One region of the Luteibacter sp. CQ10 genome, then DNA from elsewhere that is predicted to be linked to it. Evidence: riboswitches for the same ligand, from Rfam matches in the RefSeq annotation. Region 1 holds a riboswitch; the other holds the start of a gene.
The links. A riboswitch is a leader RNA that binds a small molecule or an ion and turns the genes downstream of it on or off. The one in region 1 is predicted to bind cobalamin.

Region 2: another riboswitch for cobalamin. It lies ahead of btuB (TonB-dependent vitamin B12 receptor); the one in region 1 lies ahead of metE (5-methyltetrahydropteroyltriglutamate--homocysteine S-methyltransferase).

Annotation. Positions count from the first base shown of each region.
Region 1 covers NZ_JAEUYM010000004.1:344,437-361,711, forward strand. Annotated here, with positions in the region: gene JNG39_RS17415 (FdhF/YdeP family oxidoreductase) at 1-602, shown strand, start outside; gene fdhD (formate dehydrogenase accessory sulfurtransferase FdhD) at 595-1,449, shown strand; gene JNG39_RS17425 (hypothetical protein) at 1,496-1,831, opposite strand; gene JNG39_RS17430 (molybdenum cofactor guanylyltransferase) at 1,828-2,361, opposite strand; gene JNG39_RS17435 (molybdopterin molybdotransferase MoeA) at 2,358-3,551, opposite strand; gene fusA (elongation factor G) at 3,668-5,734, opposite strand; gene JNG39_RS17445 (membrane-bound PQQ-dependent dehydrogenase, glucose/quinate/shikimate family) at 6,291-8,675, opposite strand; gene JNG39_RS17450 (aldo/keto reductase) at 8,800-9,780, shown strand; gene JNG39_RS17455 (glycosyltransferase) at 9,876-11,165, opposite strand; cobalamin riboswitch at 11,208-11,422, shown strand; gene metE (5-methyltetrahydropteroyltriglutamate--homocysteine S-methyltransferase) at 11,572-13,863, shown strand; gene metK (methionine adenosyltransferase) at 14,103-15,326, shown strand; gene JNG39_RS17470 (DUF4142 domain-containing protein) at 15,452-15,976, shown strand; gene JNG39_RS17475 (sugar ABC transporter permease) at 16,093-17,238, opposite strand; gene JNG39_RS17480 (xylose ABC transporter ATP-binding protein) at 17,275-17,275, opposite strand, start outside.
Region 2 covers NZ_JAEUYM010000002.1:231,807-235,616, reverse strand. Annotated here, with positions in the region: gene JNG39_RS09960 (N-acetylmuramoyl-L-alanine amidase) at 1-1,126, shown strand, start outside; cobalamin riboswitch at 1,245-1,479, shown strand; gene btuB (TonB-dependent vitamin B12 receptor) at 1,597-3,474, shown strand; gene JNG39_RS09950 (hypothetical protein) at 3,499-3,810, shown strand, end outside.

The DNA.
Region 1 (17,275 bases):
TCGGCAATTACGACTTCATCCGCGACGATATCGAAAAGGTCTTTCCGATCTTCTTCGACTTCAACGAACGGGTGCGCGTGCCCGGCGGCTTCCGTTTGCGCGTCGCCGCCAGCGAGCGCGACTGGGCCACGCCGGAGAAGCGGGCGCACTTCCTGCTGGCACCGGGGCTGGACGAAGATCCCGGCACGCCGAAGAACGGCCTGGTGCTTACCACGATCCGCTCCCACGACCAGTACAACACCACGATCTACGGCCTGAACGACCGCTACCGCGGCGTGAGCGGACGCCGCGACGTGGTGTTCATGCACGAGAAGGACCTGGCCGCGCGCGGCCTGAAGCACGGCGACCGCATCGACATCTTCGCCACCGGCGCCAACGTGGCCGACGGCCGCCAGCGTGCGGTACGCGGCTACACCGCCGTGGCCTACGACATCGCCGAGGGTTCGGTGGCGATGTATTTCCCCGAGGGCAATGCGCTCATCTCGCTGGAAAACCACGACAGCCATTCGGGCACGCCCACCTACAAGTCGGTGCCGGTGCGCATCGAGGCGTCCACCCTGCCACCCGACCCTTCGCATCGGCGCAAGACCGCGCATGCGTGACGAGGGCGTGCCGCCCGCCGGTTGCGCCACGCGGCCGGTGTGGCGCGCCGAGGGCGGGCGCATCGTCGAAGACACCGACCGGCTCGCCGAGGAGGTGCCCGTCGCGATGCACGTCGACGGGGAACCGTTCGCGGTGATGATGGCTTCGCCCGTGGATATCGAGGATTTCGCACGGGGATTCGCGTTGACCGAGGGGCTGGTGGCGTCGATCGGTGACATCGCCTCGATCGACGTGCGCGAGATGCTGGAAGGCGTGCTGGTCGATGTGCGACGCGCATCGCCGACGACGCCGGCTGCCGCGAAAAGCGCCGAACGGCTCATGCCGGGGCGAAGCGGATGCGGAATATGCGGTTCCCGCGAACTCGAGGATGTCGTGCGGCATCCGGCGCCCGTCGGTGAAGGTCCCGTCCTCGATGCCACGGCGGTCGAGCGCGCGTTGCAGGGCCTGCGTGAACGTCAACCCATCAATGCCTTCACCGGTTCGGTGCATGCGGCGGCATGGGCGCGCGCGAACGGCGACATCGTGCTCGTGCGCGAGGACGTGGGACGGCACAACGCGCTGGACAAGCTCATCGGCGCGATGAGCGTCGAAGGCATCGGCACGCGGGACGGCTTCGTGGTGATTACCAGTCGCGCGAGCTACGAGATGGTGACCAAGGCGGCCGTGGCGGGCATGGCCGTGGTGGTGGCGATTTCAGCGCCGACGGCGTTGGCGGTGCACCTGGCGCGCGAGTGCCGGGTCACGCTCATCGGGTTCGCGAGACCGGGGCGGTTCAATGTCTATAGCCATCCCAGGCGTTTGCTCGACCTTGATTCGCCGATACGATCGGCTCCCACCCTCCGGTAGGAGGTTAACGACCTACCGGAGGGTGGGAGCCGATCGTATCGGCGAATCAGGACTTGCGACGACGCAGGCTATCCTTCACGTCCACGTCGAACAGCACCCGTGTCGCCGCCGTGTTGTTTCCCGAAATCTCGAACACCAGACCATCCTTGCTCGGCAAGCGCGACTTCAATTCCAGCAGCTGCGCGCGCGGCACCCCCAGCCGCCACTCGTGCGCCGTGCCGTCCAACGACACCTCCCCATCCGTCGCATCGATGGCATAGCGCATCGTGAATGCCCTCCCGAACGCCGTGGAGCCGAGCAGCGCCACGTCGCCGAGCAACTCCGCCAATTCGTCCTCGTCGACCCGGATGCGGATCGTGTCGTTTTCCAGCTGCACCCTCATGCGTTCGCCTCCTGCCATTCGTCCGGGGTATTGCAGTTGACCAGCCCGCGCGTGTCCAGACCGTCGAGCGGAAGCACGTCTCCCGCAAGCCGCGCACGCAACGCGAAAGGCGACCGCCCCCTCGAATCGGCCTCCTCCATCATCCGCTCGAGCAGTCGACGCATGTCGTCGTCCAGGCGCAGCATCATCGGCAACGGATGCTGCGACCAACACGCCGCACGCGCGGAGCTTGCCATCAGGGGCAAGAGCACGTCGGAATGCAGGCGCGGCATGTCCACGGGCACGATCAGCCATGCACCGTCGGGAAGCACCGACGCGGCACTGGCGATGCCGCCCAGCGGTCCAGACTGTGCGTAGCGGTCCGGGATGCCTCCCGGCCGCGCGCCACTCACGTCCACGCGATCCACACCGGACTCGCGCAAAATGCGCGTGGTGCGATCGAGCAGCGTCTCGCCACCGACGGTCAGCATGGCCTTGTCGCGGCCCATGCGCGAGGAGAGTCCACCGGCGAGGATGAGGCCGCCGATCACGGCGCGTCCGCGGGATCGAGCGGCCACGCGGTGACGACGTCGCCGAAGGCGTTCGCCGCCGTCAGCCAGACATCGGCACGGGTGAACGGCGCGATGCGATAGGCGGCCTGCACGGCCAGCAGCGACGCCACCGGCTCCCCGCCGTCGGAGCGGATGGTGCCGAGCTGGAAATGGTGCATGCCTTCGCGCACTGCCGGCGCCTCGGCCAGGCGCAGGCGAAGGGGCCGTTCCGGCGCCATGCCGGCCATCGCACGCAATGTCGGCGCGACGAAGAAACGGTAGCCCGTCGCCACCGCGATGGGATTGCCGGGCAGGCCGATCACCAACGGGCCGTCGTCGAATCGCGCGGCCATCAGGGGTTTCGCCGGGCGGATCGCCACCTTATGGAACAGCTCGCGCGCACCGAGCGACGCCAGCGTCGTCGGCACGAAATCGAAACGCCCGGCGGAGACGGCACCGGTGGTGAGAATGAGATCGGCCTCGGCATCCAGCGCCACGCGAAGCGCATGACGGAACGCGTCGCCGGTATCCGGCACGCGAGCGCGGGCCACCACCGTGGCGCCCCAGCGCGCGAGGCTCGCCATGAGATAAGGGCCGTTCGAGTCGTGGATGCCCCCTTCGGGCAGCGGGCCATCGGCATGCAGCTCGCTACCGGTGGTGATGACCGCCACGCGGGGGCGCCTCGTCACGGTGACGCCATCGATGCCCAAGGCCGCGAGCAACATGATCGCGGCGGCGTCGATGCGTTTTCCCGCCGGAAGCGCGATGTCGCCGACCGCCACGTCATCGCCGGCGCGACGGATGTTCAGGCCCGGCGTCTCGTCGCGGAGCAACCGCACGACGTCACCGTCGCGTTCGCAACGTTCGACGGGAACGACGGTGTCGAAACCCTCGGGGATGCGCGCGCCGGTGGCGATCTCGCACGCCTCGGCACCGGGATAGGCGGCCGTCGCATCGCCGGCCGCGTGCATCGCGGCGACGTGGAATGTGCGTCCCGCGCGCCATCCCTCGTCGGGCATGCGCAAGGCGAAACCGTCCATGGCCGAATTGTCGAAGCCCGGCAACGCGAGCGGGCTGACGACGTCGGCGGCGAGGACGCGACCCATCGCGTCGTCCAGCCGCACGTCTTCATCGCCCAGGCGCGGCGTAGCGGCGATGAGCAGGGACAGCGCGTCGGGGTAGGCGATCATGGAGCAAGACTACATCGCCGGTACGATCGGCTCCCACCCCTCCGGTAGCCAGGTTGACGAAACCTGGCTGCCGAAGAGGTGGGAGCCGACCGTGTCCGCGAATCCCGCGAAGCGCATCACGCGGACTTGCGCGAACCCTCCTGCACCGCTGCCGGCCGGTAGGCATGGAACGCCACCGTGGCCGACGCCCGTCCCTGGCTCAGCGAACGCAACGCCGTGCTGTACCCGTCGATCTGGGCCAACGGCACGTCGGCGTCGATCTCCGTGCGTTCCTGGCGATCGGTGAGGTTGACGATCTGGCCGCCCCGCCGTTGCAGGTCGCCCAGCACGTCGCCCACCGCCACGCCCGGCGCGCTCACCGAGACGCGCATCACCGGTTCCAGCAGCACGGTGCCGGTCGCCTCCAGCGCCGCCTTCACCGCCATCTGCGCGGCACGATGGAACGCTCCCTCGTTGGAGTCCACCGCATGCGCCTGGCCGTCGAGCACCAGCACCTCGGCGCCCACCACCGGATAGCCGCGCGGCCCGTTCAGCAGCGCCGAGTGCACGCCCTTCTCCACCGCCAGCTGGAACGGCTTCGGAATGACGCCACCCGTGGTGCGGTCTTCGTAGCGGTTGGCATCGCCTTCCACCGGCGACACCGACAGCACCACGCGCGCGTACTGGCCGCTGCCACCGGTCTGCTTGGCGAGCTTGCCCTCCACCGGCCCCGACGCGCGGGCCGGCGTTTCCTGGTAAGCCACGCGCGGCGAACCCGTGCGCACCTGCACGCCCCACTCGCGACGCAGGCGTTCCACCATCACTTCCAGGTGGAGTTCGCCCATGCCCCAGACCAGCGTCTCGCCGGTATCCGGGTCGGTGCCCACGCGGAAGGACGGGTCCTCCTGCGCGAGACGCGCCAGCCCGTTGCCGAGCTTGAGCAGGTCCGCCGATTTTTCCGGGGACAGCCGCCAGGAAAGCACCGCCGGTTGCGCCTGGATGGCTTCCAGCCGCACGCGATGCTGCGAGTCGGACAACGTCTCGCCCGTGGCCACGTCCTTCCAGCCCGCGATGGCGACGATGTCGCCCGCCTCGGCGGATTCCACCGCTTCGGTCTCGTCCGCGCGCACCACGGCCAGCCGGCCGACGCGCTGCACGCGATCGGTACCGCTGCGCCACACCGCGTCGCCGACGTGCAGGCGACCGGCATACACGCGCACGAAGGCCAGCGGACCATGCGACTGGTTCACCACCTTGAAGACGAGCGCGGCCAGCGGCGCGTTCGCGTCGGGCGCGATCGCGGTGTCGCCGTCGTCGGTGTGCGCGGGCACGGCGGGGCGATCCGCCGGGGACGGCAGATAGGCCACGAACGCGTCGAGCAGCGGCTCGATGCCGACGTTGCGGAACGCCGAGCCCGGCAGCACCGGCTGGCCGAGACCCGCGAGCGTGCCGCGACGCAAGGCGGCCGTCAGTTCGTCGGCGTCGATGGGCCGTTCGGCGAGCCACGCTTCGGCCAGGGCCTCGTCGCGATCGGCCACGGCGGCCACCAGGTCGGCGCGCGCGGCGGCATGCGTCGCGCGTTCGTCGTCGTTCCATGCATGCACGCTCGGCTTGCCGGCGTCGTCGAAACGCCAGGTGCGCTCGCCGACCAGGTCCACGAGCCCCACGATGTGCTCGCCGTCGATCACCGGCAACGCCACCACCCACGGATTCGCGCCGAGCTTGTCGCGCATCTGCGCGACGGTCGCGTCGAAGTCCGCGCCGGGGCGATCCATCTTGTTGACGAACGCCATCAGCGGCACGCCATGCCGACGCGCCTGGTGCCACACGGTTTCCGACTGCGGCTGCACGCCGGCGACGCCCGAGAACACCACCACGGCGCCGTCGAGCACGCGCAGCGAACGCTCCACCTCGATGGCGAAGTCGATGTGTCCGGGGGTATCTATGAGCGTGAGGCGATGCGGCTGGCCGCCTTCCGGCGTCCAGTTCGCGCGCACGGCGGCGGCGCCGATCGTGATGCCACGCTCGCGCTCCAGTTCCATGTGATCGGTGGTCGTGGCGCCGTCGTGCACTTCGCCGGTGCGATGGATCGTGCCGGTCTTGTAGAGCAGGCGCTCGGTCAGCGTCGTCTTGCCCGCGTCGACGTGCGCGATGATGCCGAGGTTGCGCCAACGGCCGACGGGAATGGTGTCTCGGGTACTCATGGTTGAACGGTTCCTTCAAGGATCGCCAGGGGCTCGATGCATGGGCTCGAGCGAGGCACTCCCCGAGGCTTTCCCGTCGCCCCTGGCGTGAGCGGAACGGGTCAGGATCGGGGTTCGCGGCAGTTCTTCATGGCACGTGGCTCCGGTTTTCGAGAGGCAAAAAAAAAGCACCCTTGCGGGTGCTTTCGGTATCCGATGGAGGCCGGGGCCCGTCTTACGACGAGGCTCCGCCGTTCCCGGCGCGCGCGCACCCGCGACGCGCCCGAGGGGCGTTCGTTGGCAGGTGGATCAATGCGTGCTTGCACGGGGACATGGATGGCTCCGGATTCGAGGGGCGGATGCTACGCCGGCGCTTCGCTGGCGGCAACCGCTGGTTCGCTAGGTCGGGGCGCTACCGTGGATTTCAAGAGCCGTAGGCACGCTGCTGCGAAAACCGGTTGCCTCGCGCTGGATCCCTGCGTGCGCAGGGATGACGGTGAGGGAAGCCGTCGCTCCTGCGCACGCAGGAGCCTAGCGCGTGGCGACCGGTATCCGCGAAGACGCCGCCTACGGCCCTTCAAGGCAACGCATACGCCATCACGTAATCCCCCGACCGCGTCCCCAAGCCGCTGTGCCCACCAGCCGCGATCACCACGTACTGCTTGCCGTTGACCGAATACGACATCGGATTGGCCTGGCCGCCCGCCGGCAGCCGCGCTTTCCACAGCTCCTGGCCCGTGCGCTCGTCGATCGCGCGCAGGTAATCGTCCGCCGTGGCGCCGATGAAAATCAGCCCGCCGCGCGTGGTCATGTTGCCGCCGATGTTGAAGATACCCGTCGGCAGCGGCGCGTTGACGTGCGTGCCGAAGGGACCGGTATCGCGCGTGGTGCCGATCGGGCGTTCCCACACGAGCTTGTGCGTGACCAGGTCGATGGCGGCCAGCGTGCCCCACGGCGGCGGATTGCACGGCACGCCGATGGGATTGAGCCACGGATGCACCTTGCCGACGTACGGCGTGCCGTATTGCGGGGCCAGTCCGCCGCCCACCGGCGGCTCGTTGCCCGTGCCGTCCCACGGCTTCACCAGTCCCTTCGCTTCAGCGGGCCCGCGTGGCGCGAGGCTGATCATGAAGGGGATGTAGTTCGCGTTGGCGATCACCAGCTTGTTGAACGGATCGATCGACGCGCCGTGCCAGTCGATCACGCCGTCGAACGCGGGATACACGATGGTGTCGCTCAACTGCGGCGGCGTGAACTGGCCTTTGTAGACCGCCTTGCGGAACTCGATGCGGCACATGAGCTGGTCGAAGGGCGTGGCACCCCACAACTTGCGCTCGGTGAGGTCTTCGGGCGTGAGCGACGGCATGCCGGTGGAATACGGTTGCGTCGGCGAGGTGTGGTCGCCGGGCACCGCACCTTGCGGCACCGGCTTTTCCGTGACGGCGGTCACCGGTTTGCCGGTGCGGCGATCGAGTACGAAGAATTCGCCGCGCTTGGTGGTCTGCACCAGGGCGGGAATCGTGCCGCCCGCGCTGGGCAGGTCCACCAGCGACGGGCCGGTCGGCACGTCCATGTCCCACAGGTCGTGGTGCGTGTTCTGGAACACCCACTTCGGCTCACCCGTCTCGATGTCGAGCGCCACCGTGGAACTGGAGTATTTCTCGTCGAACGGACGGCGATGCCCGCCGAAGTAATCCGGGGTGGCGTTGCCCATGGGCAGGTAGACCATGCCCAGGTCGGGATCGGCCGTGTACACACCCCACGCGTTCGGCGTGCCGCGGGTGAGCTGGTCGTTGGGGCCAGGCTGCCAGTTCTGCGGGTCGTGGCCGACGTCCCAGGCCCAGACGAGCTTGCCGGTGAGCGGGTCGAATGCGCGCACCGCGCCGGACGGCTCGTTCTCGGCCTGGTTGTCGTACACCCAGCCGCCGAGGATCGCGCGATCCTTCAGCACCAGCGGCGGCGAGGTGACGAAATGGAACCCCGCCGGCACGTGGCCGAGATACTGCGTGAGCGAGACGAAGCCGTGCTCGCCGAAGTCTTCGCACGGCTTGCCGGTATCCGCGTTCAACGCCATCAGTCGCGCATCGAGCACCGGGGCCAGGATACGGCGCGGGCAATCGGTGGCCGTGCCCGCGGGGGCCTCGTAATAAGCGACGCCGCGGCAGGCGAGGTAGACGTCGGCGTCGGTGTTCGCCTTGGGATCGAAGCTCCACTTCTTCTCACCGGTCGCCGCGTCGAACGCCACCACCCAGCTGTGGCCCGTGCAGACGTACAGCGTGTTGCCCACCTTGATCGGCGTGTTCTCGAAGTTGAACTCGTGGCCCGCGTCGGTGCCGCCCTTGTCTTCGCCAGGGCGCATCGTGTCGCCGGTGCGCGCCGTCCAGGCGAGCTTGAGGTTCTTCACGTTACCCGCGTTGATCTGGTCCAGCGGCGAGAAGCGGTCGCCCTTCGCCGTGCGGCCGTAGAACTGCCAGTCGCCATCGGGCACGGAGGCATCCGCGCCGTCGGGCAGGTTGCGTGCCACCGTCTCACCGCGCGTGCCCACCGGCTGCATGAATCCCGCCGTGCCGACGGCGATGCATGCCAGCACGGCGACGATCACCACCACCGCGCCTCCGCGCGTTGGCGTCAGCCTGCGCCGCACCCAGGGCATCAGCAGGTAGATGCCCAACAGCATCGGCACGAACAGGCGCGGTTCGAGCGACCAGCCGTTGAGGCCCACTTCGCCGACGGCCCAGACGACGGTCGCGAGCAGCGTCAACGCATACAGCCACAGCGCGCCGGACGACCCACGCCACAGAAGCACGCCGGTGACCAGCACCGCCGCACCGGCGACGAGGTAATAGAACGAGCCGCCCAAGGCGACCAGCCAGACGCCGCCCGCGGCGAGCAGCAATCCGAGGATGGCGATCACCGCACCACTGATGCGTGGTGGGCGAGGTGATGAAATGATGGTCGACATGGCGCTTCTCCGAAAGAACGTGCGACTCGCAGCACGTCGCGCCGGGTCGCGCTAAGCTGATAAAGATAACCACGGCAGGTATAGGTGCCGTGTAGACCGCCTTTCTCCCACGGAGCAATCCCCCATGCGATACGTCAAGTTCGGCAAGACAGGCCTCGAGGTGTCACCGCTCGTGCTCGGCTGCATGACCTACGGCATTCCCGACCGTGGCAACCATGCATGGACCCTCGACGAAGAGCAGAGCCGCCCGTTCATCCGCAAGGCGCTCGACCTGGGCATCAACTTTTTCGATACCGCCAATGCCTACTCCGATGGCACGTCGGAAGAAGTCGTCGGACGCGCGCTTAAGGACTTCGCGCGTCGCGACGAGGTGGTGATCGCGACGAAGACGTTCTATCGGTGGGGCAAGGGGCCGAACCTCGGAGGCCTCTCGCGCAAGGCGATCTTCCACTCGGTGGACGATTCGCTGTCGCGCCTGGGAACGGATTACGTCGACCTGCTGCAGATCCATCGCTTCGACCCCACCACGCCCGTTGAGGAAACCCTCGAGGCGCTGCACGACGTGGTCAAGGCGGGCAAGGCGCGCTACATCGGTGCGTCGTCGATGCATGCGTGGCAGTTCGCGAAGATGGTTTACACCTCGCGCCTGCACGGGTGGACGGAATTCGTGAGCATGCAGGACCACTACAACCTCCTCCAGCGCGAGGAAGAGCGCGAGATGATCCCGTTCTGCGTCGACCAGGGCATCGCGGTGATTCCGTGGAGCCCGCTCGCCCGCGGCCGCCTCACGCGCGACTGGGACGAAACCAGCTTCCGCCAGGACAACGACGTGTTCGGCGGCACGCTGTACAAGGCCACCGAAGACTCCGACCGCGCCATCGTCGAGGCGGTGAAGGCCGTGGCCGAGCGACGCGGCGTGCCGCGCGCGCAGGTCGCGCTGGCGTGGGTGGCGCAACGTCGTGGTGTTACCGCGCCGATCGTGGGGGCGTCGAAGCCGCAGCACCTGGACGATGCGGTGGCGGCGATCGAGTTGAAGCTGTCCGAGGAGGAGATCGCGACGCTGGAAGGCGCTTACGCGCCGCATCCGGTCGAGGGATTCCAGTAGGCCTCGCTCCGAAGGTTCGCCGATGCGATCGGCCCCCACCCCTTTGGTAGCAAGGCGGCGACCGAAGGAGTGGGAGCCGATCGCATCGGCGAATCCTACGGAGCGCGGCCGCCACGATGCATCGCCCCTTCGATGGCATCAGCCGTATTCCGCGCCCCGTCCTCGACGCGCAGACGGTCGGCTGCACGCATCGCCCGATCGCGAGTCAATGCTTCGCCAAGAAGGCCGCGAAGCAGGACCGCGGCCCGATCCGCCCGATACCGCCACGCGGGCAACACCGCTCCCACACCCAGGCGCGCGATGCGTGCCGCGTTATCCGGCTGGTCGAATCCGTGGGGCACCACGAGCGAAGGGCGCCCCGCGCGCAATGCCTCATGCGTCGTACCGATGCCGCCGTGATGCACGATCGCGGCGGCGCGCTCGAACAGGGCGCCATGGGACGCGTAGTCCACGGCGAACACGCTCTCATGCCATGCACCCAGGCGCTCGCGCAACACCGGTGACCCCGTGAGCAACACCGCACGCCGGTCGAGCATGCGCGCCGCCTCCATGCTCTCGCGCAGGAAGGCCTCACCCGCATGCACCGCCGCCGAGCCCAGGGTGAACACCACCGGCGGCGAGCCCGCGTCGAGAAACGCACGTAGCTCCGCGTCGAGCAGGCCGTCGGCCGGTGAGTACCGACACCAGCCCGTCAGCGTCGTGCGCGCCGGGGCATCGGCAGGCAGGGCGCCGAGCAACGGCGAATACATCGCCAGCACGCCATCGCGCGCGTGCTGCCCGCGATGGAACGGATCGCCCCCGACCGACACGGGTGCCAGGCCCAGCGAACGCCGGAAGGCCCGTACCGGCGCCGTCCAGGTTGACGTCACCGCCTCCGCCGCGCGCCGCAACCACGCGCCACGTCGGGGTGAACCGCGCAGGTAGCGATCGAACCAGGCCACGCCCGTCGCGGGCGGATCGTCGGCGGACAGGAAGACCGATGGCGACAGCACGGCCGACAACCACGTCCCGCGCGAGGTCTCGCCGAGGATCTGCCCCGCGAAGGCGAGCGTCGTGGTGACGATGGCATCGGCGTCCCTGCACACCGGCGCCAGGGCCGCGTAACTCGCCGCCACGTCGGCCGCGGCCAGGTCGCGCACCACGAAACGCGGCCCGCGCAGCGGATGGAAGGCCTTTGCCGCGAAGGCGGCCTTGTCGTCGGGTTCGGCGATGCCACTCGCCATCACGAACCCCAGGCCGGCCTCGGCCACCGCGGCACGGTGCATGGCATGCGCGCCCACCGTCACGCGGTGGCCGCGCGCGGCCAGCTCGCGGCCCACGGCGAGAAAGGGAAACAGATCGCCCTGCGATCCGACCGTGGCGAACACGATGTGCCGTGGCTTCATCCGCCCATGGTGACGCATTTGACTTCGGCCGTCCGGACGGCTAATTTTCGCGGCGCCAGCGGTCTTTATCTTTGTATTCGAATACGAAGATAAAGCTAAGAGGGAAGCCGGTGCGAGTCCGGCGCTGCCCCGCAGCGGTATGTGGAGACGACGCCGTCACGGCACTGGGGCCCCGGCCCTGGGAAGCGACGGACGAGGCGGCATCAGCGATGCCACATCCACGAGCCCGAAGACCTGCCGCAGGCCGGGGAGATGCGTCTCCCCGTCCGACCTGGGTCCGCCCTTCCCCAAGGGCGGCACCGGTTCGCCCGCGGGGGCGAAGGTCGACGGCCCATCCCACGACGCCCCGGCGCCGCGTGGCGAGCCGCCCTTCCCTCCTCTTTGCCATGAAGAGGAATGCATAGCCATGCCACACGTGACCTACCCCGGATTTCCCCGCATCGGCCGACGCCGCGAATTGAAGCGCGCGCTGGAAAGCCACTGGAAAGGAGACACCACCGCCGCCGACCTGCTCGAGGTCGCCTCGCGACTGCGCCATCGCCACTGGAAGCTCGCCCGCGACGCGGGCGCCGACAGCGTGCCGGTCAACGATTTCTCGCTGTACGACCACGTGCTCGACGCCGCCGTGGCGGTCGACGCCATCCCGGCACGCTACCGGGCGCTGCACGAGCGGGACCCCCTGGCCGGCTACTTCGCCATGGCCCGCGGCCGCCAGGACGGCGAGGTGGATCTGCACGCGCTGGAAATGACCAAGTGGTTCGACACGAACTACCACTACATCGTGCCGGAACTCGTCTCGGGACAGACCTTCGCGGCCCGCCCGCGAAAAGCCGTGGCCGAATACGTCGAAGCCACCACGGCGGGGCACGTCGCGCGCCCCGTGCTGCTGGGACCGGTCAGCTTCCTGCGCCTGTCGAAGACGACCGACGGCAGCGATCCGCTCGACCTGCTCGACGCCCTCCTGCCCGCGTGGCTCGGCGTGCTCGACGCGCTGGCCGATGCCGGCGCCGACTGGGTGCAGGTGGACGAACCGGTGCTCGTGCTCGATCTCGACGACGCCACCCGCGACGCGCTGCGCCGCGCTTACGACGCCATCGCCGCGCACGGCCGCACGCGCATCCTGCTCGCCTCGTATTTCGGCGCCCTGGGAGCGAACCTCGCGCTCGCCGCGTCGCTTCCCGTCGCGGGCCTGCACGTCGACCTCGCCCGCGCGCCGGAACAGCTCGATGCCGTGCTCGACGCGCTTCCGCCGGGACGGGTGCTCTCGGCGGGCATCCTCGACGGCCGCAACGTGTGGCTGAGCGATCCGGCCGTCATCCTTCCCCGTATCGAAACGCTGCGCTCGCGCCTTTCCCGTGATCGCCTCTGGCTATCCACCTCGTGCTCGCTGCTGCACGTGCCGATCGACGCCTCGGAAGAAACCCGGCTACCCGGCGAACGGGGCCGTTGGCTGTCCTTCGCGCGCCAGAAGATCGGCGAGCTGCGCCGCTACGCCGATGCTGTCAACGGCGATGACGCGGCCAGCCAGGAACTCGCACGGCAGCACGCCGTGGTCGCCGAGCGGCTGGCGTCACCGGTCGTGGTCCGCCCCGACGTGCGCGCCCGCGTTCGCGGCCTCACGCCCCAGTTCGGCCGGCGCCGTTCCGCCTTCACCTTTCGCGCCGCCGTGCAGCGCGAGCGTTTCGGCCTGCCCGACCTGCCCACCACCACGATCGGGTCGTTCCCGCAAACGCTCGAACTGCGCAACGCCCGCGCCGCGCATCGCGCGGGCAAGCTCGATGACGGGGCCTACGCGACGATCCTGCGCGACGAGATCCGCCGCGCCGTGCGCTTCCAGGAAGAAGTCGGCCTCGACGTACTGGTGCATGGCGAGCCCGAGCGCAACGACATGGTGGAGTACTTCGGCGAACAGCTCGACGGCTACGCCTTCACCGCCTTCGGCTGGGTGCAGAGCTACGGCTCGCGCTGCGTGAAGCCGCCCATCATCTACGGCGACGTGGCCCGCCCCGCGCCGATGACGGTAGCCTGGTCGGCCTTCGCGCAATCGCTCACCGACAAGCCGATGAAGGGCATGCTCACCGGCCCGGTGACGATGCTGCAATGGTCGTTCGTGCGCGACGACCTCCCGCGCGCCGAGGTCTGCCGGCAGATCGCCCTCGCCCTGCGCGACGAAGTTCACGACCTGGAGAAGGCCGGCATCGGCATCGTGCAGATCGACGAACCGGCCCTGCGCGAAGGCCTGCCGCTACGCCGGGCCGACTGGGCCGCCTATCTCGACTGGGCCGTGGAGGCGTTCCGCATCACCGCCGGCGGGGTCAGCGACGCCACCCAGGTGCACACCCACATGTGCTACTCGGAGTTCAACGACATCATCGAGGCCGTGGCCGCGATGGACGCCGACGTGATCTCCATCGAGACCAGCCGTTCGCGCATGGAATTGCTCGACGCGTTTACGCGGTTCCGGTACCCCAACGGCATCGGGCCGGGCGTTTACGACATCCACTCGCCCCGGGTGCCGGCCCAGGCCGAGATGGCCGACCTGGTGGCACGTGCTCTCCAGGTGCTCCGGCCGGACCAGCTCTGGATCAACCCGGATTGCGGGCTGAAGACGCGGGGATGGCCGGAAGTGGCCGAGGCGCTGGCGGGGATGGTGGCGGTGGCCAAGGCGGCCCGGACCAGGATCGCCGCCGCCGTCTAGGCCTCGCTTCGCGGGATTCGCCGATACGATCGGCTCCCACCCCTTCGGTAGGAAGACTGCTACCGAAGGGGTGGGAGCCGATCGTATCGGCGAACGGGGCCAGAGGGCCCCCGGCGCCTTAACCACCATGCAATCGTCACCCCCGGGGTTTACCCTTGCCGCTGCAAACCGGCGCGGGGGCGTGTATCATGGCGCGCCCCTTTTATCTCTTTATCCGTAAAGAAGGATATATCCCCGCGATGAGCAACTACCTCTTCACCTCCGAGTCGGTCTCCGAAGGCCATCCGGACAAGATCGCCGACCAGATCTCCGACGCCGTTCTCGACGCCATCCTGGCCCAGGATCCGCGCGCCCGGGTGGCCTGCGAGACGCTCGTGAAGACGGGTGTCGCCATCGTCGCCGGCGAGATCACCACCAGCGCATGGATCGACCTCGAAGCCCTCACCCGCAAGGTGATCCTCGACATCGGCTACGACTCGTCGGAAGTCGGCTTCGACGGCGAGACCTGCGGCGTGCTCAATCTCATCGGCAAGCAGTCGCCCGACATCAACCAGGGCGTGGACCGCAAGAAGCCGGAAGAACAGGGCGCGGGCGACCAGGGCCTGATGTTCGGCTACGCCACCAACGAAACCAGCGAATACATGCCAGCCGCCATCCACCTGAGCCACCGCCTCGTGGAGCAGCAGGCCAAGGTCCGCAAGAAGAAGAACTCGCCGCTGCCCTGGCTGCGTCCGGACGCCAAGAGCCAGGTCACCCTGCGCTACAACGAAGCCGGCGAAGCCATCGCCATCGACGCCGTGGTGCTTTCCACCCAGCACGATCCGGGCGTGAAGCAGAAAGACCTCGTCGAAGGCGTGCGTGAGCTGATCCTCAAGCCCGTGCTGCCGGCGAAGCTCCTGCACAAGGACACCAAGTTCCACATCAACCCGACCGGCAAGTTCGTCATCGGCGGCCCGGTGGGCGACTGCGGCCTCACCGGCCGCAAGATCATCGTCGACACCTACGGCGGCTGGGCCCGTCACGGCGGCGGCGCGTTCTCGGGCAAGGATCCGTCGAAGGTCGACCGTTCGGCCGCCTACGCCGCGCGCTACGTCGCCAAGAACATCGTCGCTGCCGGCCTCGCCGACCGTTGCGAAATCCAGGTCAGCTACGCCATCGGCGTGGCCGAACCCACCTCGATCTCGGTGACCACCTTCGGCACCGGCAAGATCTCCGACGATAAGATCGAGAAGCTGGTGCGCAAGCATTTCGACCTGCGCCCGTACGGCATCATCAAGATGCTCGACCTGGTGCACCCGATCTACCAGCCGACCGCGTCCTACGGCCACTTCGGCCGCAAGCCGTACGAAGTGAAGGGCGCCGACGGCAGCACCTACACCGCGTTCTCGTGGGAGAAGACCGACAAGGCCGACCTCCTGCGCGACGCCGCGGGCCTGGGTGGCAAGGTCGCCGCGCGCAAGTAAGCGGCACGATCGTCAGAGACACCTCGACGGGCGCCTTCGGGCGCCCGTTTTTTTCGTGGGTCTCACGGCGGCTTCATGGGCGGGATGCGACATCTTGCGGTGAAGCAACCCCAGGAGACGCCACCATGCCCAAGCCCGCCCCCCGCCTGCTCGCCATCGCCTTCCTCGCCGCCTCGCTGCCGCTGGCTGCCCTCGCGCAGGAAAAGGACACCCAGGGCGGCACGCCCACCGATGCGGGCTTCTTCAAGAATGCCGGAGCGTCCGGCCTGGCCGAGGTCGCCTTCAGCGAACTGGCGACGAAGCAGTCGTCGTCGAGCCAGGTGAAGAACTTCGCGCAGACCATGATCGAGGACCATGGCAAGGCCAACGACGAACTGCGCTCGCTCAAGTCCGGCGACAAGGGCTATTCGCTCGTGGACAAGCCGCTGCCCGACGCGCAGAAGGCGCTGGATGCGATGTCGCGCATGAAGGGCGCCGAGTTCGACGCGGCCTATCGCAAGCAGATGATCGCCGACCACGAGGAAGCGGTGGCGTCGTTCGAGGTGGAAATCGAGAAGGGATCGAACCCGGAGATGAAGGCGTTCGCGAAGAAGACCTTGCCGACGCTGAAGCATCACCTGGAGATGGCGAAGGCGTTACCGACGCGCTGAGGCGATCCGCGTTCGCCGATACGATCGGCTCCCACCCCTTCGGTAGGCAGGTTGAGGCACCCTGCTACCGAAGGGGTGGGAGCCGATCGTATCGGCGAAAAGCCGACGAAGCGGCATTAACCGTTGCGGTTGGACCCCGACAGCACGTCCACCCACACGGCCAGCACCAGGATCACGCCCTTGATGATCATCTGCCACGAGTTGTCGACGTCCATCAGCTGCATGCCGCTGTCCAGGCTCGCCATCACCAGCGCGCCGATCAGCGCGCCGTAGACCGTGCCCGAACCGCCGCGCATCGACGTGCCGCCGATGAAGCAGGCGGAGATCGCATCCAGCTCGCCGCCCGTGCCCGCCGAGGGCGATCCCGAACCGGTACGCGCCACCGTGATGATGCCCGCGAAGGCACACATCAAACCCATCAACGCGAACACCACCAGCTTCACCCGCGCCACGTTCACGCCCGACAGGCGCGTGGCTTCCATGTTGCCGCCCACGGCGTACACGTGGCGACCGAACACGGTCTGGGTGGAGACGTAGGTGAACACGGCCAGCAGCGCGAGCAGGATCATCACCGGAATGGGAATGCCGTTGGCGTCGTTGAGCATGCGGATGAAGCCCGCCATCACCGCGCCGATGGCGACCAGCCGCGCCACGTCGATCCACACCGCGGCCTGGTGCAGCCCCAGTTTCGAACGGCGCACGCGACGGCGGACCGTGAGGCCGATCAGCGCGAGGAAGATCACCGCGCCGATCCAGCGCGACAGCATGGGAGGCACGAATCCCTGGCCGAGCGCGATGAGGTCGTCCGGCGCCGGTGCGATCGTGGAGCTGCCCGTCACGTAAAGCACGATGCCGCGGAAGGCGAGCATGCCGCCGAGGCCGACGATGAACGACGGCACCCGCATCTTCGTCACCACGAAGCCGTTGAACGCGCCGATCAGCAGGCCAAGCACCAGCACCGCGCCGATCGACGGCCAGGTGCCCCACCCCATGTTCACGGTGAGGATGGCCACCACCCCGCCGAGCAGGCCCAGCTGCGAGCCGATGGACAGGTCGATCTCGCCGGCGATGATGATGAAGACCATGCCGCAGGCGAGCATGCCGGTGATGGCCATCTGCCGGAACAGGTTCGACAGGTTGCCCGGCGTGATGAAGGCCTGTTCGGTCTTGACGTGGAAGAACACCCAGATCAACGCGACGGCGATCAACAGGGCGAGGATCTTGTAGCGAACGAACAACTGCTGGATTTTCTGCGACTGCATGGAGGAAATCTTCCTGATGACGCGTGGAATGGGTTGT
Region 2 (3,810 bases), on a different contig from region 1:
TGAGGAAAGAAGTCCACCGGAGGTGAAGAGGGTTGAGATGAGTAATCGAAACGGCCGGTTCTCTCCCGTTGTAGCTGTCGCTGCTGGCCATGGATACTATTTTCATCACGGCTACAACGATTGGCGTCCTCAACGGTCGATGCATAACGGAATTCTTGAGGACGAAATATCCGTTACTTTTGCGACTCTACTTTATGCAGAGCTTTACTTGGCAAGCATGTCCCCGGTAGATGTCAGGGAGAGCAAATTTGGAAAGCATAAGCCAAGCGGGCAGCCATACTACATGATGGCTGCCAGGTATCTCCTTGAAGAGTCTATCCCCGAAAGGCCGGATATATGGCATTCTCTTCCTGATTCGACGGAAGTCTTGCGTGAGCGTGACGAGGATATCCGGAGTCGTCCGTTATATGCGAACGCTATCGGGGCAGAGGCGGTGTTTCATGTGCATACGAATGCATCCGATGATGGATCCGTTCGTGGCACAAGGGCGTTTGTACAAAAGGGTCGTGATGAGTCGGTAAAGCTTGCGAACTCCGTATTGTGCTATATGAAGGAGCAGATTCACGCGCAGGAAAAGTTCGCTGGCTTTCCGGTTGCAGCTTCACCTCAGGACGGTAATCACGGTGAAAACCGCCTTGCTTCGATGCCTTCCGTCATTATCGAGGTAGGCTTCCATACGAATTCCGAAGACGCAAAAGCCTTGAAGGATATCGACTTTCAGAGTGCTTCGATGCGAGGGGTCGCGAAAGGCTACAAGCTGTTCAAGGAAGGAAAGGGATGCGAGGAATTTTCCGTCGAAGCGCCGGCTGCGGCCGAGGGGATGGTCGATGATCTGGTATCGATTCCCGTGCGCAAGGTAAGAGGGTTTCCGAGTTTTCCCGTGACTGTGGTAGCGAGTCGCAAGGAGTGTGCGGCGGGTAGCTCGTGCGAATCCGCTTCCGGGAGGGCTAAAGACGAAAGCGCCATGTCTGAGTTTGCGCTCGGCTATAAATGCGTTGAAGCGGACGTCGCACGTTCTCCTTTCACGATGGTGGTGAGTGGAAAAGACTCGGATGACGTATTCGCGAAGCCTGTTGAAATCTCTCTGACGTGCAAACCTCGACCGGTAGAGCCGGAGAGCGTTTAGGTTTTAACCCCGCGCGGCCTAGTCGTGCTCCAAGGTCGTCCGGTTTAAGGCTCCTGCAAGGGATTTGCAGATTCCGGCTTCCTTTGCGCCGAGTCGACCAACACGGCCGCCGTTCAGCTACACTTGCCAGGCCCAAGGTGATCCCCGGCTTATCAAGCCGGGGATTGAAACGGGAATCCGGTGACGCGCCGTTTTCTTCGAAAACGCGCCATTCCGGAGCTGCCCCCGCAACGGTAAGCGAGTCAACGACCGGCTTCATGCCACTGTGCCCATGGCACGGGAAGGCGCCGGTCCGATGGGATGCCCTCCCATGCCCGCAAGCCCGGAGACCGGCCTCGAGGCGACACCGGACTGGCGGAGGGCCTGTCGAGGGTGGCCGTCCGCGATTCGCCGGCACTCCTTCGTCTCCCCTTTCGTCCGTCCCCGCATCCATGCCGCGCGGGTTGGCGCGGTTCGTAGGGAGTGACACCGTGAAGTTCCGCTCGTCCCGCCTCGCGCTCGCTATCGCGACGGTTTTCGTTTTGCCCGTGACCGCCCATGCCGATGAGGCATCCACCGACCTGGACAAGGTGATGGTCACCGCCTCGCGCACCGAGCAGTCGGCCACGCAGGTGCTCGCCGCGTCCACGGTGATCGACCGCGCCGACATCGAGCGCCTTCAGCCGAACTCCGTCGCCGACCTGCTGCGCGCCGTGCCGGGCGTGTCCATCGCCAACAACGGCGGTCCGGGCAAATCCACGTCGGTGTTCCTGCGCGGCACCGAGTCCGACCATGTACTGGTGCTGGTCGACGGCGTGCGCATCGGCTCGGCCACATCGGGCACGGCCGCCTTCCAGGACATCCCGGTCGACCAGATCGAGCGCATCGAGATCGTCCGCGGCCCGTATTCGAGCCTCTACGGCTCCGAAGCCCTCGGCGGTGTCATCCAGATCTTCACCCGTCATCCGCAGGGCACGTTCGTGCCCAGTTTCTCGGTGGGTGTCGGCAGCTGGTCGACGTTGCGCGGTTCGGCGGGTTTCGCCGGTAGCGGCAAGAACGGCTGGTACGCGGTGGAAGCCACCCACGACCAGACCGACGGCATCAATGCCTGCCGCGGCAAGCCCAGCCCGGGTGGCGGCGGTTGCTTCACCTATGAGCCCGATCGCGACGGTTACCGCGACAACGCGCTGTCGCTCAAGGGCGGCTGGCGTTTCGACGAGCAGTGGGACGCGGACGCGAGCGCCACGCGCAGCGAAGGCCGCAACCATTACGACGGCACCAGCAGCAACTTCGCCGAATCGACCACGCAGGCCATCGGTGGCCGCGTGCACTACCGTCCGTCGAAGGATGCGTTGATCACGCTCAACGTCGGTCGCAGCGGCGATTTCTCCACCGACTACGAGAACGGCGTCTACGCCGACACCTTCAACACGCATCGCGACATCGCTTCGTTGCAGGCCGACCTGGGCCACGTGGGCGGCAGCTACGGCCTGGCGACGGTGGGCTTCGACTGGCAGCAGGATCATGTGGTCGGCAACACGGATTATCTCGTCGACGCGCGACACAACCACGCCCTGTTCGCGCAATGGCAACAGGAATTCGGCGCCAGTTCGGTGCAGGGCAGCCTGCGTCGCGACGAGAACAGCCAGTTCGGCGGCAAGACCACCGGCAGCCTGCTGTACGGTTACGCGCTGACCGATGAGCTCCGCGTCACCGCCAGCTACGGCACCGCGTTCAAGGCACCGACCTTCAACGATCTCTATTACCCGGATTACGGCAACCCCGATCTCGGTCCCGAGACCTCGCGCAACTGGGAGCTGGGCCTCAAGGGCACGCCGGGTTGGGGCCATTGGTCGGTCAACGCGTTCCAGAACCGCATCGACCACCTGATCGTGTTCGATGCGGGCCTCACCGGCCCCTTGTTCCCGTTCGGCGGCGCCAACAACATCGACCGTTCCCGCATCCGTGGCGTCGAACTGGCCGCCGACACGACCGTCGACGACTGGACGCTTGCCGGTAGCGCGACGTGGCTGCAACCCGAGGACGACAGCGACGATGCCAGCCACGGCAACCTGTTGCCGCGTCGCGCGCGACGCACCGCCAACATCGACCTCGACCGCCGGTTCGGCGCGTTCAGCGTCGGGGCCAGCGTGTTCGCCTCGGGCTACCGCTACGACGATACGGCCAACCTGCATCGCCTCGGCGGCTACGCGCTCACCGACCTGCGCATGGCCTACGCCTTCGACGCGGCGTGGAAGCTCGAACTGGCGGCGAAGAACGTCTTCGACCGCCATTACGAAACCGCCCGCTACTTCAACCAGCCTGGCCGCAACTGGATGCTGACGCTGCGTTACCAGCCCCGCACGTAATCGATCCCTACCGGAGACCTGACGATGAAGCCGCTTTCCCGATCGCTGACCGTTGCCGTCGCCGCGCTGTTCGCGCTGGTGATGATCGGTACCCGCTTCCATCATTTCGGCGACTGGCTGCACTTGCCGGATGCCTCGATGGCGTTGTTTTTCCTCGGCGGCATCTACCTGCGGAAGCATCTGCTCTTCGTGGCTTTCGTGGCGCTGGCGGTGCTGGTGGACTGGTATTCGGTGAGCTACGCGGGCGTGAGCGCGTTCTGCATCACGTTGGCGTATGCGTTTCTGCCGCTCGCGTACGCGGTGCTGTGGTACGCGGGGCGTGCCGTGGCACCGCGC